Regions from separate parts of the Nocardioides taihuensis genome, predicted to be linked through region 2. Evidence: riboswitches for the same ligand, from Rfam matches in the RefSeq annotation. Region 2 holds a riboswitch; each other region holds the start of a gene.
The links. Region 2 has a riboswitch for glycine ahead of gcvP (aminomethyl-transferring glycine dehydrogenase). Riboswitches for the same ligand answer to the same signal wherever they lie in the genome.

Region 1: another riboswitch for glycine. It lies ahead of gcvP (aminomethyl-transferring glycine dehydrogenase); the one in region 2 lies ahead of gcvP (aminomethyl-transferring glycine dehydrogenase).
Region 3: another riboswitch for glycine. It lies ahead of gcvP (aminomethyl-transferring glycine dehydrogenase); the one in region 2 lies ahead of gcvP (aminomethyl-transferring glycine dehydrogenase).

The regions. Positions count from the first base shown of each region.
Region 1 is NZ_JBHSKD010000009.1:168,059-172,128, forward strand. It holds gene gcvP (aminomethyl-transferring glycine dehydrogenase) at 1-1,615, opposite strand, end outside; glycine riboswitch at 1,697-1,796, opposite strand; gene ACFPGP_RS10315 (MerR family transcriptional regulator) at 1,912-2,514, opposite strand; gene ACFPGP_RS10320 (bifunctional nuclease family protein) at 2,851-3,318, opposite strand; gene ftsR (transcriptional regulator FtsR) at 3,387-4,070, opposite strand, start outside.
Region 2 is NZ_JBHSKD010000001.1:11,812-15,881, reverse strand. It holds gene ACFPGP_RS00065 (aspartate aminotransferase family protein) at 1-1,071, shown strand, start outside; glycine riboswitch at 1,403-1,499, shown strand; glycine riboswitch at 1,501-1,597, shown strand; gene gcvP (aminomethyl-transferring glycine dehydrogenase) at 1,648-4,070, shown strand, end outside.
Region 3 is NZ_JBHSKD010000003.1:95,939-100,008, reverse strand. It holds gene ACFPGP_RS02965 (M20 family metallopeptidase) at 1-218, opposite strand, end outside; gene ACFPGP_RS02960 (purine-cytosine permease family protein) at 215-1,681, opposite strand; gene ACFPGP_RS02955 (RidA family protein) at 1,692-2,153, opposite strand; glycine riboswitch at 2,478-2,575, shown strand; gene gcvP (aminomethyl-transferring glycine dehydrogenase) at 2,723-4,070, shown strand, end outside.

The sequences.
Region 1 (4,070 bases), on a different contig from region 2:
CGTCCTCGGCCGGTGCGAACGGGTGCAGGTCGGCGAAGCCCGGCAGCGAGACCGGCTCCATCTCGGTGGTCGCGTTGAGCTTCATGGTGCACGAGCCGAGCGGGATCATGCCGCGGTCGAGCGCGTAGTCGCGTGCGGAGAGGCGGCGCAGGTAGCGCAGCATCGCGGTCTCGCTGTGATGGCGGGAGAACACCTCGTGGGTGAGGTACGGCGTGCGGCGGCGCAGCGGCTCGGGGAGCGCGTCGCCGGTGGCGTGGTCGAGCGCCTCGAGGTCGACGTCGTCGATCCCGAAGGCGGCGAGCACCCGCTCGAGCGTGCCGTGGGTGGTGACCTCGGAGGTGGTCATGGCCACCCGGTCGGCGTCGACGAGCCGCAGGTGCAGCCCGCGCTCGCGTGCGGCGTCGACGACCGCCTGTCCGCGGCCCGGCACGGAGGCGACCACGGTGTCGAAGAACTCGGTCTCGGCGACCTCGACCCCGTGGTCGGCCAGCGCGCGCGCCAGCACGGCCGCGTAGCGGTGGGTGCGAGTCGCGATCGTGCGCAGGCCCTCGGGGCCGTGGTGCACGGCATACATGGAGGCGACCACGGCCAGCAGCACCTGGGCGGTGCAGATGTTGGAGGTCGCCTTGTCGCGGCGGATGTGCTGCTCGCGGGTCTGCAGCGCCAGCCGGTAGGCGGGCTTGCCCTCGGCGTCGATCGACACCCCGACCAGGCGGCCGGGCAGGTGGCGCTCGAGGCCGGCGGCCACGGACATGTAGCCGGCGTGCGGACCGCCGTAGAACAGCGGGACGCCGAAGCGCTGCGAGGAACCGACCACCACGTCGGCGCCGAGCTCACCGGGCGCCTCGAGCACGGCGAGGGCCAGCAGGTCGGCGGCGACCACGACGAGGGCGTCCCGCGCGTGGGCGGCCTCGGCCAGCGGCCGCGGGTCGCGGACGCGGCCCGAGGTGCCGGGGTACTGCACCAGCACACCGCACAGCGGTCCCTCGGGCAGGCCGGCGTCGAGGTCGGCGACCACGACGTCGATCCCCATCGCGGCCGCGCGGGTGCGCACCACCTCGATGGTCTGCGGCAGCGCGTCGGCGTCGAGCACGAAGGGCCCGGACGCCTTGCGGTTGGCGCGTCGTACGAGGGTCATCGCCTCGGCGACCGCGGTGCCCTCGTCGAGCAGCGAGGCGTTGGCGGTCGGCAGCCCTGTCAGGTCGCCGATCACGGTCTGGAAGTTGAGCAGCGCCTCGAGCCGGCCCTGGGAGATCTCCGGCTGGTAGGGCGTGTACGCCGTGTACCAGGACGGGTCCTCGAGGATGTTGCGTCGGATCACCGGCGGGGTGAGCGTCGGGTGGTAGCCCAGGCCGATCAGCGACTCGGCCGGGCGGTTGTCGGCGGCGAGCGCGCGCAGCTCGCGCGCGACGGTGTCCTCGCTCGCGGGTGCCGGCAGGTCGAGGGTGTCGGCGGACCGGATCCCTCCGGGCAGCGCCGCGTCCATCAGCTCGGTCAGCGAGCCGAAGCCCAGCGTGGCCAGCATGGTGGCCTCGGCGTCCGCGTCGATGCCGACGTGACGGTCCGCGAACGGCGCGGCGGCGTCGAGCTCGGCCAGGGTGGGGTGGTCCGACACGGGGGGCTCCTCTGATCGCTGCGATCGGGTCGCCTCCCCCTCTGTCACCGTCCCGGGGTTGCCGGTGGGCTCCAGAGTTGCCTGGTCCGTGCGGTCCGGGCGCCTGAGAGGTTCCGGGGAGGAATTGCCCCTTCGGCGCTCCGCCGCAGCCTTGCGGCGGAGACTCTCCCGCACGGGATCGTCAGCGCGCCCAATCTACCACCGGGACGCGACGCGGCCCGGGTCCTGGAGGGGACCCGGGCCGTGTCGGTGGTCGCTCGGTGGTCGCTCGGTGGTCGCTCGGTGGAGCGGGGCGGTCAGCCGGTCTGGCGGGCGGCGCGGCGCGCCGCGAGCTCGTCGCCCGCGGTCGGTGACTCGTCGACCTCGGGAGCGGTGCGCTCGCTCGGCAGCTCGGCCAGCGTGCCCTCGATCTCACGCCAGACGCCGCCGATGGCGATGCCGAACACGCCCTGCCCGCCCTGGAGCAGGTCGATGACCTCGTCGTTGCTGGTGCACTCGTACACCGAGACGCCGTCGCTCATCAGGGTGACGCGCGTCAGGTCGTCGGTGCCGCGCTCGCGCAGGTGCTGCACCGCAGTGCGGATCTGCTGCAGCGAGATGCCGGCGTCGAGCAGCCGCTTGATCACCTTGAGGATCAGGATGTCGCGGAAGGAGTAGAGCCGCTGCGACCCGGAGCCGGTGGCGCCGCGCACCGTGGGCTCGACCAGCCCGGTGCGCGCCCAGTAGTCGAGCTGCCGGTAGGTGATGCCGGCGGCGTTGCACGCGGTCGGGCCGCGGTAGCCGGCGTCGCTGGGCAGCGGCGAGACGTCGTCGGTGAACAGCAGGCCCTGCTCCTCGGCTGCCTCGGCAGCCAGGACGGCCTCGCCCGACGCGTCCTGCTCGTGCTCCTTGGTGCCCATCGATCCTCCGCTGACCTACTCCGGTGCGCGTAACCCCGGGGGGAAGGGATCCGCCCGATCAGGAACGACCACAGCGGTGGAGTTACACCAGAGACACTTGAATGTAGGCCTGCGCCGGCGGGTGGTCAACGAGGTGGGCGGCGTGTCGCAACCCTCTACCTCAGGTTGAGGGTGAGGGTGGTCGGAGCTCCTGTCGGTGCGGATTGGTCACCAACCGCACTCCCCGGGGGCTGGATCTGCGGTTTGGTCACCAACCGCACTCCCCCGGCCCTGGACCCTGCGGATTGGTCACCAACCGCAATTCACCCGAGCACCCGCCCACCGCGGGCCGAGGGGTCAGCGGCTCTCGAAGTCCTCGGGCGAGACGTGGTCGAGGAACTCGCGGAACTTCTCGACCTCGTCCTCCTGCTCGGCGGGGACGGCGAGGCCGGCCTCGTCGAGGACCTCCTCGGAGCACACGATCCGCGAGCCGGTGCGCAGGGCGAGGGCGATGGAGTCGGACGGGCGGGCGCTGACCTCGGTGCCCGAGCCGAGCACCAGGGTGGCGAAGAAGACGCCGTCCTTGACCTCGGTGATCCGCACCTCGGTGAGCTCGTTGCCGGTGGCCACGAGGACGTCGCGCATCAGGTCGTGGGTGAGGGGGCGTGGAGGCACCACGCCCTGCTGGGCGAAGGCGATCGCCGTCGCCTCCACCGCGCCGATCCAGATCGGCAGGTAGCGGTCACCTGCCACCTCCCGGAGCAGCACGATCGGCTGGTTCGAGGGCATCTCGACCCGCACTCCCATGACATCGACCTCGCGCACGTCGACCACCCTACTCCCGGGGTGTGCGGACGGCAGGCGGTCGCGCCGGAGCGGTCGGGGAGGCCGGCCTAGGAAGACTTCAGGCCGGACTTGACGAGCGTCGCGTGCAGCCGCACGGAGAGCGCGGCGATCTGCGAGACGGCGTCCTCGGCCCGGGCGGCGGCCGACGCATCGCGGCCCCGGCGCAGCGGGGCGACGACCTGCTCGACCAGGCCCACCTCGCGGTCGGCGGCGGTCTTGAACGCCCGCAGGTGCCGCGGCTCGAGCCCGAAGTCGGAGAGCTCGCGGGCGGTCGTCGCGATCACGAGCGCGTCGGTGTCGTAGTGACCGGTGCCGGTCCGGGGCACGACCAGACCGTACTGCTCGAGCTGGTCGAGGAGCTCCTCGGAAACCTCGGCGATCTTCAGCAGCTCGCGGCGCGAGAGCCGCACCTTGTCGGCGCGGCGGAAGGAGTCGGCGCTCGGCAGGCCGTCGGCAGCGAGGGCGACCTTCGGCACCGTCGGCACCACGGCCTCGATCGGGGGCGGCTCAAGGCCGCGGTCGATCGCGTCGAGGTGCTCGCCGATCACCTTCAGCGGCAGGTAGTGGTCGCGCTGCATGCGCAGGATGTAGCGCAGCCGCTCGACGTCCTCGGGCGTGAACTTCCGGTAGCCGGCCGGGGTGCGCTCGGGCTTGATCAGCCCCTTGTCCTCGAGGAAGCGGATCTTGGGGATGGTCACCCCGGGGAAGTCGGGGCGCAGCCGGTCGAGGAC
Region 2 (4,070 bases):
TACTCGGCTGGTCTGCTGGGCCGTCGGCCCGAGGTGGCGGAGGCGGTGCGCGGGGTGCTTGACCGGGGGTGGGGGTACGGCGCGATGGGGGAGCCCGAGACGGCGTTCGCCCGGGCGCTGGTCGAGCGGTTTGTCTCGGTCGACCAAGTGCGCTTCACCAACTCGGGCAGCGAGGCGGACCTGATGGCGGTACTCACCGCCCGCCATGTCAGCGGGCGTGACCGGGTCGTCGTCTTCGACGGCGCCTACCACGGCGGTCCGATGACCTTCCTGCCCGGCAGTGCGCCGCTGCGGGTGCCGTTTGACTTCGCGGTCTTGCCTTACAACGACACCGCCGCCGTCGAGGCCGAGTTCACCAGTTGCGGCGACGAGATCGCCTGCGTCCTGGTCGAGCCGATGCTCGGCGCGGGTGGCTGCATCCCTGCCTCGCCGGCTTTCCTCTCGGCTCTTCGCTCACTCACCCGCGCACACGGCTCTCTTCTCGTCATGGACGAGGTGATGACGTCCCGGCTGGCCGTCGGCGGGGCGCAGCAGGTGTACGGCATCCACGCCGACCTGACGGTGCTGGGCAAGTACTTCGGCGGTGGCCTTTCCTTCGGGGCCTTCGGCGGGTCCCGGCACGTGATGGCCGCGTTCGATCCAGCCCAGGGTGGTCTCACCCATGGGGGCACCTTCAACAACAACGCCTTCACGATGGCCGTCGGTTCCGCGGTCACCGAGCTGCTCGACGCCGACACGCTCAAGCGGCTCAACGAACGCGGGGACCGGCTCAGGGACCAGCTGGCCCAGGCGATGGCCCCGGTTGGATTCTGCGTGACGGGCGTCGGCTCCATGATGACGATTCGCCCCGCTCCGGGACCCGTAGAGCGGTGGTCCGACATCGCGGGTGTCGATCCCCGCTGGCGCCGCCTGCTCTTCCACGACCTGCTCGCCCGGGGCTACTACATAGCAGAGCGCGGCTACCTGGCCCTCAGCCTTGCCCTCACCGAGCAGCACCTCGACGGATTCATCGCTGCAGCGCGGGCCTTCGCCGAAGAACACGCCGACCTCGTCGCTTCGAGGCCCAGGTAGAAGGGCTCGGAACCCGTCGGGTTCGTCTCCCACGACCCGGTGAGCCGCCTGCCGAGTAGCCTGGACAGTGAAGCTGCCCGAGGCCGTGACCCAGCCGCGTCTTCGCCGAATGAGTTCCTCAGGCAAACGGTTCAGGACCGGACGGGCGGCAAGGGCGCGCAGTTGCGGCTGGAATGACGCAACCTCCCTGGTGCGCGGAGTGCGGCATAGCGGATGTCCGCCAAGAACGTGGTCAGCGGCCGGATCCTAATGGACCCCTGGCCCTCATGGTTGACCAAGATTGCTTGGTCGACTAGCGTTTCACCTACACAACTGAAGACCATTCGCCGCTTGAATAACAGCGGGAGAGTCCTCGCTTTACACGAGCGAGGCGCCGAAGGAGCAACTCTCCCCGAGAATCTCTCAGGCCCCGTTACCGCTGTTGTGAGGCGAACTCTGGAAAGTCAGGACTTGTGTCCTGCACCCACGGTGCAAACCGCCCACTCGGCGGTGAAGCTCTCAGGTTTCCGATGACAGAGCGGGGAGGCCACTCATGAGGTGTCGCGTCAGCGACACCACGATCAGGAGCCTCCCGCTATGGCATTATTCAATGCAGAATCCTGCGACCGCGGTTTCGCTGGCCGTCATATTGGTATCGACGCCGACGGTCGCGCCAAGATGCTCGCCCAGATCGGATTTGCCGATCTGGAAAGCCTGGTGGACGCGGCCGTCCCACGAGGAATCCGCACCACCACCGGTCTTCGGCTTCCTGCCCCGGTCACGGAGGCCGAGGCAGCCGAGGAGCTCGCAGCCCTCGCCGGACGCAACGTCGTCTCGGTGCCGATGATCGGTCTCGGTTACCACCCCACGATCACTCCTGCCGTGATCCGACGCAACGTGCTCGAGGACCCGGCCTGGTACACCGCGTACACGCCGTACCAGCCGGAAGTCAGCCAGGGCCGACTCGAGGCGCTGCTGAACTTCCAGACCATGGTGGGCGATCTGACCGGTCTGCCGATGTCGAACGCATCCCTCCTGGACGAGTGCACCGCCGTCGCGGAGGCCGTGATGGTCATGCGCAGGGGATCGGCGTCGAAGTCCAGCAAGGTGCTGGTCGACACCGACACCCTGCCGCAGACCTTCGACGTTCTCCGGACCCGAGCCACGGCGGTAGGAGTGCAGGTCGTCGAGATCGACCCCGACCAGCCGCTGCCGACGGATGACTTCTTCGGTCTGGTGCTCTCCTATCCCGGCGCCTCCGGGGCTGTCCGCGACCACGAGCAGCTCATCCGCGCTGCTCACGACCGCGGCGCTCTGGTCACCGTCGCCGCCGATCTCCTGGCGCTGACGATTCTGCGCCCTCCGGGGGAGTTCGGCGCCGACATCGCGGTCGGATCGACCCAGCGCTTCGGCGTGCCCATGTTCTACGGTGGCCCTCACGCCGGCTTCATCGCGGTGGGTGACGGGTTGCAACGTCACCTGCCCGGCCGTCTGGTCGGAGTCTCTAGGGACAGCGACGGAAGGCCGGCGTACCGCCTGGCCCTGCAGACCCGGGAGCAGCACATCCGGCGTGACAAGGCGACCTCGAACATCTGCACCGCCCAGGTGCTGCTGGCGGTCGTGGCTTCCATGTACGCCGTGTACCACGGCCCCGACGGACTCAGGCGCATCGCCGAGCGCGTCCACGCGCACGCCACCGCGATCGCGAGCGGGCTCCGGGCGACCGGCATCCCGGTCGTGCACGGCGCCTACTTCGACACGCTGCTCGTGCGAGTCCCGGGTCGCGCCGATGAGGTGCTCGCCGCCGCCAACGCCAAGGGGCTGCGGCTGCGACGCGTGGATGCCGACCAGGTGGGCGTCAGCTGCTCGGAGGTCACCACGAGCGCCCACGTGGAACTGGTGCTCGAGGCGTTCGGCTCCCGTGCGGTGGCCGACGGGTCCGAACAGGAGTCCCAGGATCGGGTGCCCTCCTCGCTGCACCGCGACAGCCCGTTCCTCACCCACCCGGTCTTCCACGCCCATCGCTCCGAGACCGAGATGCTGCGCTACCTGCGCCGACTCTCGGCCCGCGACTTCGCGCTCGACCGCGGCATGATCCCGCTGGGCTCGTGCACGATGAAGCTGAACGCGACCACCGAGATGGAGCCGATCAGTCTGCCTGGCTTCGCGAACATGCATCCGTTCGCCCCCGCGGAGGACGCATCCGGCTACGCCGAACTCGTGCGCCAGCTGGAGGCGTGGTTGGCGGAGGTCACGGGCTATGCCGCCGTGTCGATCCAGCCCAACGCCGGCTCGCAGGGGGAGCTGGCCGGTCTGCTGGCCATCAGAGGCTGGCACCGGGATCGGGGCGAGGATCAACGGGACATCTGCTTGATCCCATCCAGCGCGCACGGAACAAATGCGGCGTCCGCTGTCCTGGCCGGCATGCGCGTAGTGGTCGTCGGTTCCCACGACGACGGCACGATCGACCTGGCGGACCTGGAGGAGAAGTGCGTCGAGCACACCGACAACCTGGCCGCGATCATGGTGACCTATCCGTCGACACATGGGGTCTATGAGGAAAGCATCACCCGGCTCTGCGACCTCGTCCACGCGCATGGGGGACAGGTGTACGTCGACGGGGCGAACCTCAACGCCCTGCTCGGTATTGCCAAGCCGGGCGAGTTCGGTGGCGACGTCTCCCACCTGAACCTGCACAAGACCTTCTGCATCCCGCACGGCGGAGGCGGCCCCGGGGTGGGGCCGGTCGCGGTGGCGGAACACCTGGTGCCGTATCTGCCGACCCACCCCCTCCATCCGGAGGCCGCCCGTCGCGCGAGTGATGGGAGCATCAGCGCTGCTCCCTACGGTTCGGCAGGGATCCTTCCCATCCCGTGGGCCTACATCCGGATGATGGGTGGGCCCGGATTGACCGAATGCACCCAGGTCGCCGTGCTCAGCGCCAACTACGTCGCCCAGCGGTTGGCGCCGCACTTCCCGATCCTGTTCACCGGTGCAGGGGGGCTGGTCGCACACGAGTG
Region 3 (4,070 bases), on a different contig from region 2:
CGGCCGACGCCCTCGAGGCGCGCGCTCACGTTGGCCCGTGCGCCATCGAAGACGTCGACGCTGACCTTCAGGCCCTGCGCCCGCAGGTAGTCCGCGGCCACCTCAGCTGCTTCAACCTCGCCACCGGGAGGATTGATGCTGTTGGCGCGGACCAGGCGAGAGGCCAGGTCACCAACCTCCTGCTCGTACGACGCCGCGAGCTGGTCTGCGTCAATCACTCGAGCACACCGTTCACTTCCAGGGCGCTCGGGAGGGAGGCGTTGAGGTGGGTCGGCACCACGCCACGTTCCGGGAAGATCAACATGAGAGCGGGGTAGAGCACTGCGGCAACGCCAGCCGACGCGAGGAGGCTCACGTCGACACCATTGGCGACATTCGCCCACGGCCCCGTGTAGAGGGTGGTGTTCAGGCAGAGAAGACCGACCACGATCGCGGGCACGAATGCGCCGACGGCGCGGAAGTTCCAGCCACCGGTGAACCAGTAGATGCCGCCACGCTGGCCGGCATTGAACACCTGGAGGTCCACGACGTCGTACTGGCCCTTGCGGAAGGCGAAGCCGATCAGGTTGATGATCACCCAGGGCGTGAGGATCACCACCAGGAGGATCACGAAGGCCGAGATGGAGTCGACGACGTCCCAGACGAACCGCCCCACGAAGACCAGCAACAGCGAGATGGCGCTGACGGCAAGCGTCGCCGAGACTCGCGGCAACTTCGGGATGAGGGAAGAGAAGTCCAAGCCCGTTCCGTACAGGCAGACCGATCCCTGCCCGAAGCTTCCCAGCAGACCGAAGAGAATGACTGCGGTGACGAACCAGGTCGGCGAGATGCTGATGAAGCCCCCCACGAAGGATGTCTCCGCTGCGCCGAAAATGGAGGCCATGTAGGCCCCGAACAGGCAAGCGATCGCGCATCCGATGAACATCCCGACGCCATTGGCTAGGAGGAGCCTGCTGTTGGGCACGCGCCGGGAGATGTACCGCGAGTAGTCGTTGGCGAACGGCGCGTAGGAGATCGGCAACGAGGCAACCGTGGCTACGGAGAGGAGCCAGGTGGGCCAGAAGTCGCCGAGCAGGTAGGCGCCGCCCGCATAACTGGGGTCGAACTTGGATGCAAGCGCGAATACACCGACGACCATCACCAGGCCCAGGATGGGAACGACGAACTTCTGTGCCGCAACGACCGTGTCGAATCCGTAGATGGCGATTGCGATCGTGATGAGCGCAGCGACGGCGTACGCCAAGGCCGCCATTGCGTCGGAATCAGGCGTGCCGAAAAGGCGGTTGGCGCCAGCCACGAGCGAGTCTCCACCGGTCCAGATGCTGATGGCGAAGAAGCCCACCGCGGTAACCATGGCCAGGATCGATCCGATGATCCTTCCGACGACTCCGAAGTGAGCGCCGCTGCTGACCGCACTGTTGGTGCCCGTGCGCGGTCCGAAGAGGGCGAAGGGTGTGTACACCATCGTGCCGATGACCAGACCGACCACGATGGCGGTGAAACTGGACCACCACCCCAGCCCGAAGGCCACAGGCAGCCACCCAAAGACGATCACGGTGAAGGAGAACTGGGCTCCCACGAATACCCAGAACAGACTTGACGGCGAGCCGTGACGTTCGTCGTCGGGGATGAAATCAATACCGCGGGTCTCGACGACCCCGGCACCAGCTTGGTCCTTCATGTGGCGCTCCTCATTCCTCGATGCTTGATGCCAGCTCGGGTACGTAGGCAATGGCCTCGATCTCGATGAGAAGATCAGGAAACGCGAAGCCGCTGACACGGATTGCGGTGCCGACGGGGCCTGGGTCGGAGAGGAATTCGAGCCGAGTCTTCGTCATCTTTTCCCAGTACTCACGGACCTCGTCACCGTCGCCCTCGAAGGCGTAGAAGGTGTTGAACTTGACGATGTGGTGCAGATCCGCCCCGGCCTCGTTCAGGACCTTGCGGATGTTCTCAAAGACGTTTCGGGTCTGGACCTCGATGTCGCCAACGCCGATGGTCTTGCCGTGCTCGTCCGCAGAGATCTGTCCGCCGACAAAGATGAACGGCCCGCACTTCCAGCCCTGAGACAGCGGCACAGGGACGCTCCAGTCCCAGTGGTCCTCAGGCATGAGTCGCTCGGGCGCGCCCCAGGTGGTGGAGCCATTCGACATGTCAACCTCCGACGGAACCTCACCGAGTGTGATGAAGATCGCTGCACAAGAACAAAGGGACCGTACAAGGGTCACTGGACAAGCACAAGGTTGCTGCACGAGATTCTTGGGACTTTCCCTCGTCAATCGGGGGAGCACGCCCAGCGACGCGGTCCGAGGTCGGCGTGTGGTCTGGGCCGGCGCGCACTCGCTCGGGAGCGCAGCGACACATCTGACTCAGCAGTTCTTCGGCACGCACACCTCGGCATGCTGCTTCCGGGTCAGGCCCTTGACCGACCACGAGGCCCACCCCTACGGTGTGCGCGCCACAACTGCATAGCCGCATGATCTGAAGCGGGAGAGTCACAGCCCTCACCAAGGGTTGTGCGCCGAAGGAGCAACTTCTCCCCAGAATCTCTCAGGCCCCGTACCGCTTCGGCTAGGCAACTCTGGAAAGTCAGGACCCTGGTCCTGCGCCCACGGTGCAAGTCGCTCACACAGCGATGAAGCTCTCAGGTTTTCGATGACAGAGCGGGGAGGTCACCTACAGGGTCCGGCGAGCTGCCGGACGCACGAAGGAGCCTCCCGCAATGACTCACGACGCTTCGTCGTACCCTCACAACTTTCATCGTCGCCACATCGGGCTCGGACCCGATGACATCGCGAAGATGCTGGCTGAAGTCGGCTACTCCTCGCTGGACGAGTTGATGGATGCCGCCGTTCCGTCTCGCATCCGCACCACCGGGCTGGACCTTCCAGCACCGGCGTCCGAAGCGGATGCGGCCGCGGAGCTCGCTGCTCTGGCGGGCCGAAACCGCGTCGCTGTGCCGATGATCGGGCTGGGTTACTACCCGACCCATACGCCTGCTGTCATTCGGCGGAACATCCTTGAGGACCCCGGTTGGTACACCGCGTACACGCCGTACCAGCCCGAGATCAGTCAGGGGCGGCTGGAAGCCCTGATCAACTTCCAGACGATGGTCGGGGACCTCACCGGGCTACCCACAGCAAACGCTTCGCTGCTGGATGAAGGCACTGCCGTCGCTGAGGCGGTCATGGTCATGAAGCGGGCTTCACGGTCGAAGGCTTCGCGGGTGTTGATTGACGCCGATACCCACCCTCAGACACTCGATGTCCTGATCACCCGAGCTGCGGAGATCGGCGTCGAGGTGGAGGTGGTCGATCTGGACGAACCGCTCCCGACAGGCGAGTTCTTCGGCCTGATAGCGAGCTACCCCGGGTCTTCCGGCGAGATCAGGGACCTAGAACCTGTCATCCAGGAGGTACACAATCGTGGTGCTCAGGCGGCGGTGGCGACCGACCTATTGGCGTTGACGCTTCTCAAGCCGCCCGGCGAGTTCGGGGCAGACCTGACGGTTGGATCGACGCAGCGGTTTGGCGTCCCGCTCTTCTACGGGGGACCCCATGCCGCCTTCCTGAGCGTGCGCAGCGGTCTCGAGCGTCACCTTCCCGGTCGACTCGTTGGCGTCTCCGTCGACGATGAGGGGCGCCCTGCATACCGACTCGCACTTCAGACTCGGGAGCAGCACATCCGACGGGACAAGGCGACGTCGAACATCTGCACGGCACAGGTGCTTCTCGCCGTAGTGGCCTCGATGTACGCCGTCTACCACGGTTCCGACGGTCTCCGAGAGATCGCACGTCGTGTGCACGCTCATGCCCGGTCGATTCACGGCACACTGCGGGCTCAAGGCTTCACTGTCTCCACAACGGCCTTCTTCGACACCATCGTGGTGGAGGTGCCAGAAGGCGCAGACGAAGTTCTCCGCAAGGCAGCCGAGAGTGGTCTGAGACTGAGAAGAGTCGACTCCGATCACGTGGGCATCAGTTGCTCCGAGACGACCACGGACGAGCACGTCTCGCTCGCGGTGGCTGCATTCGAGGTACCTGAAACCGATCGAGTCAGGGACAGACGAT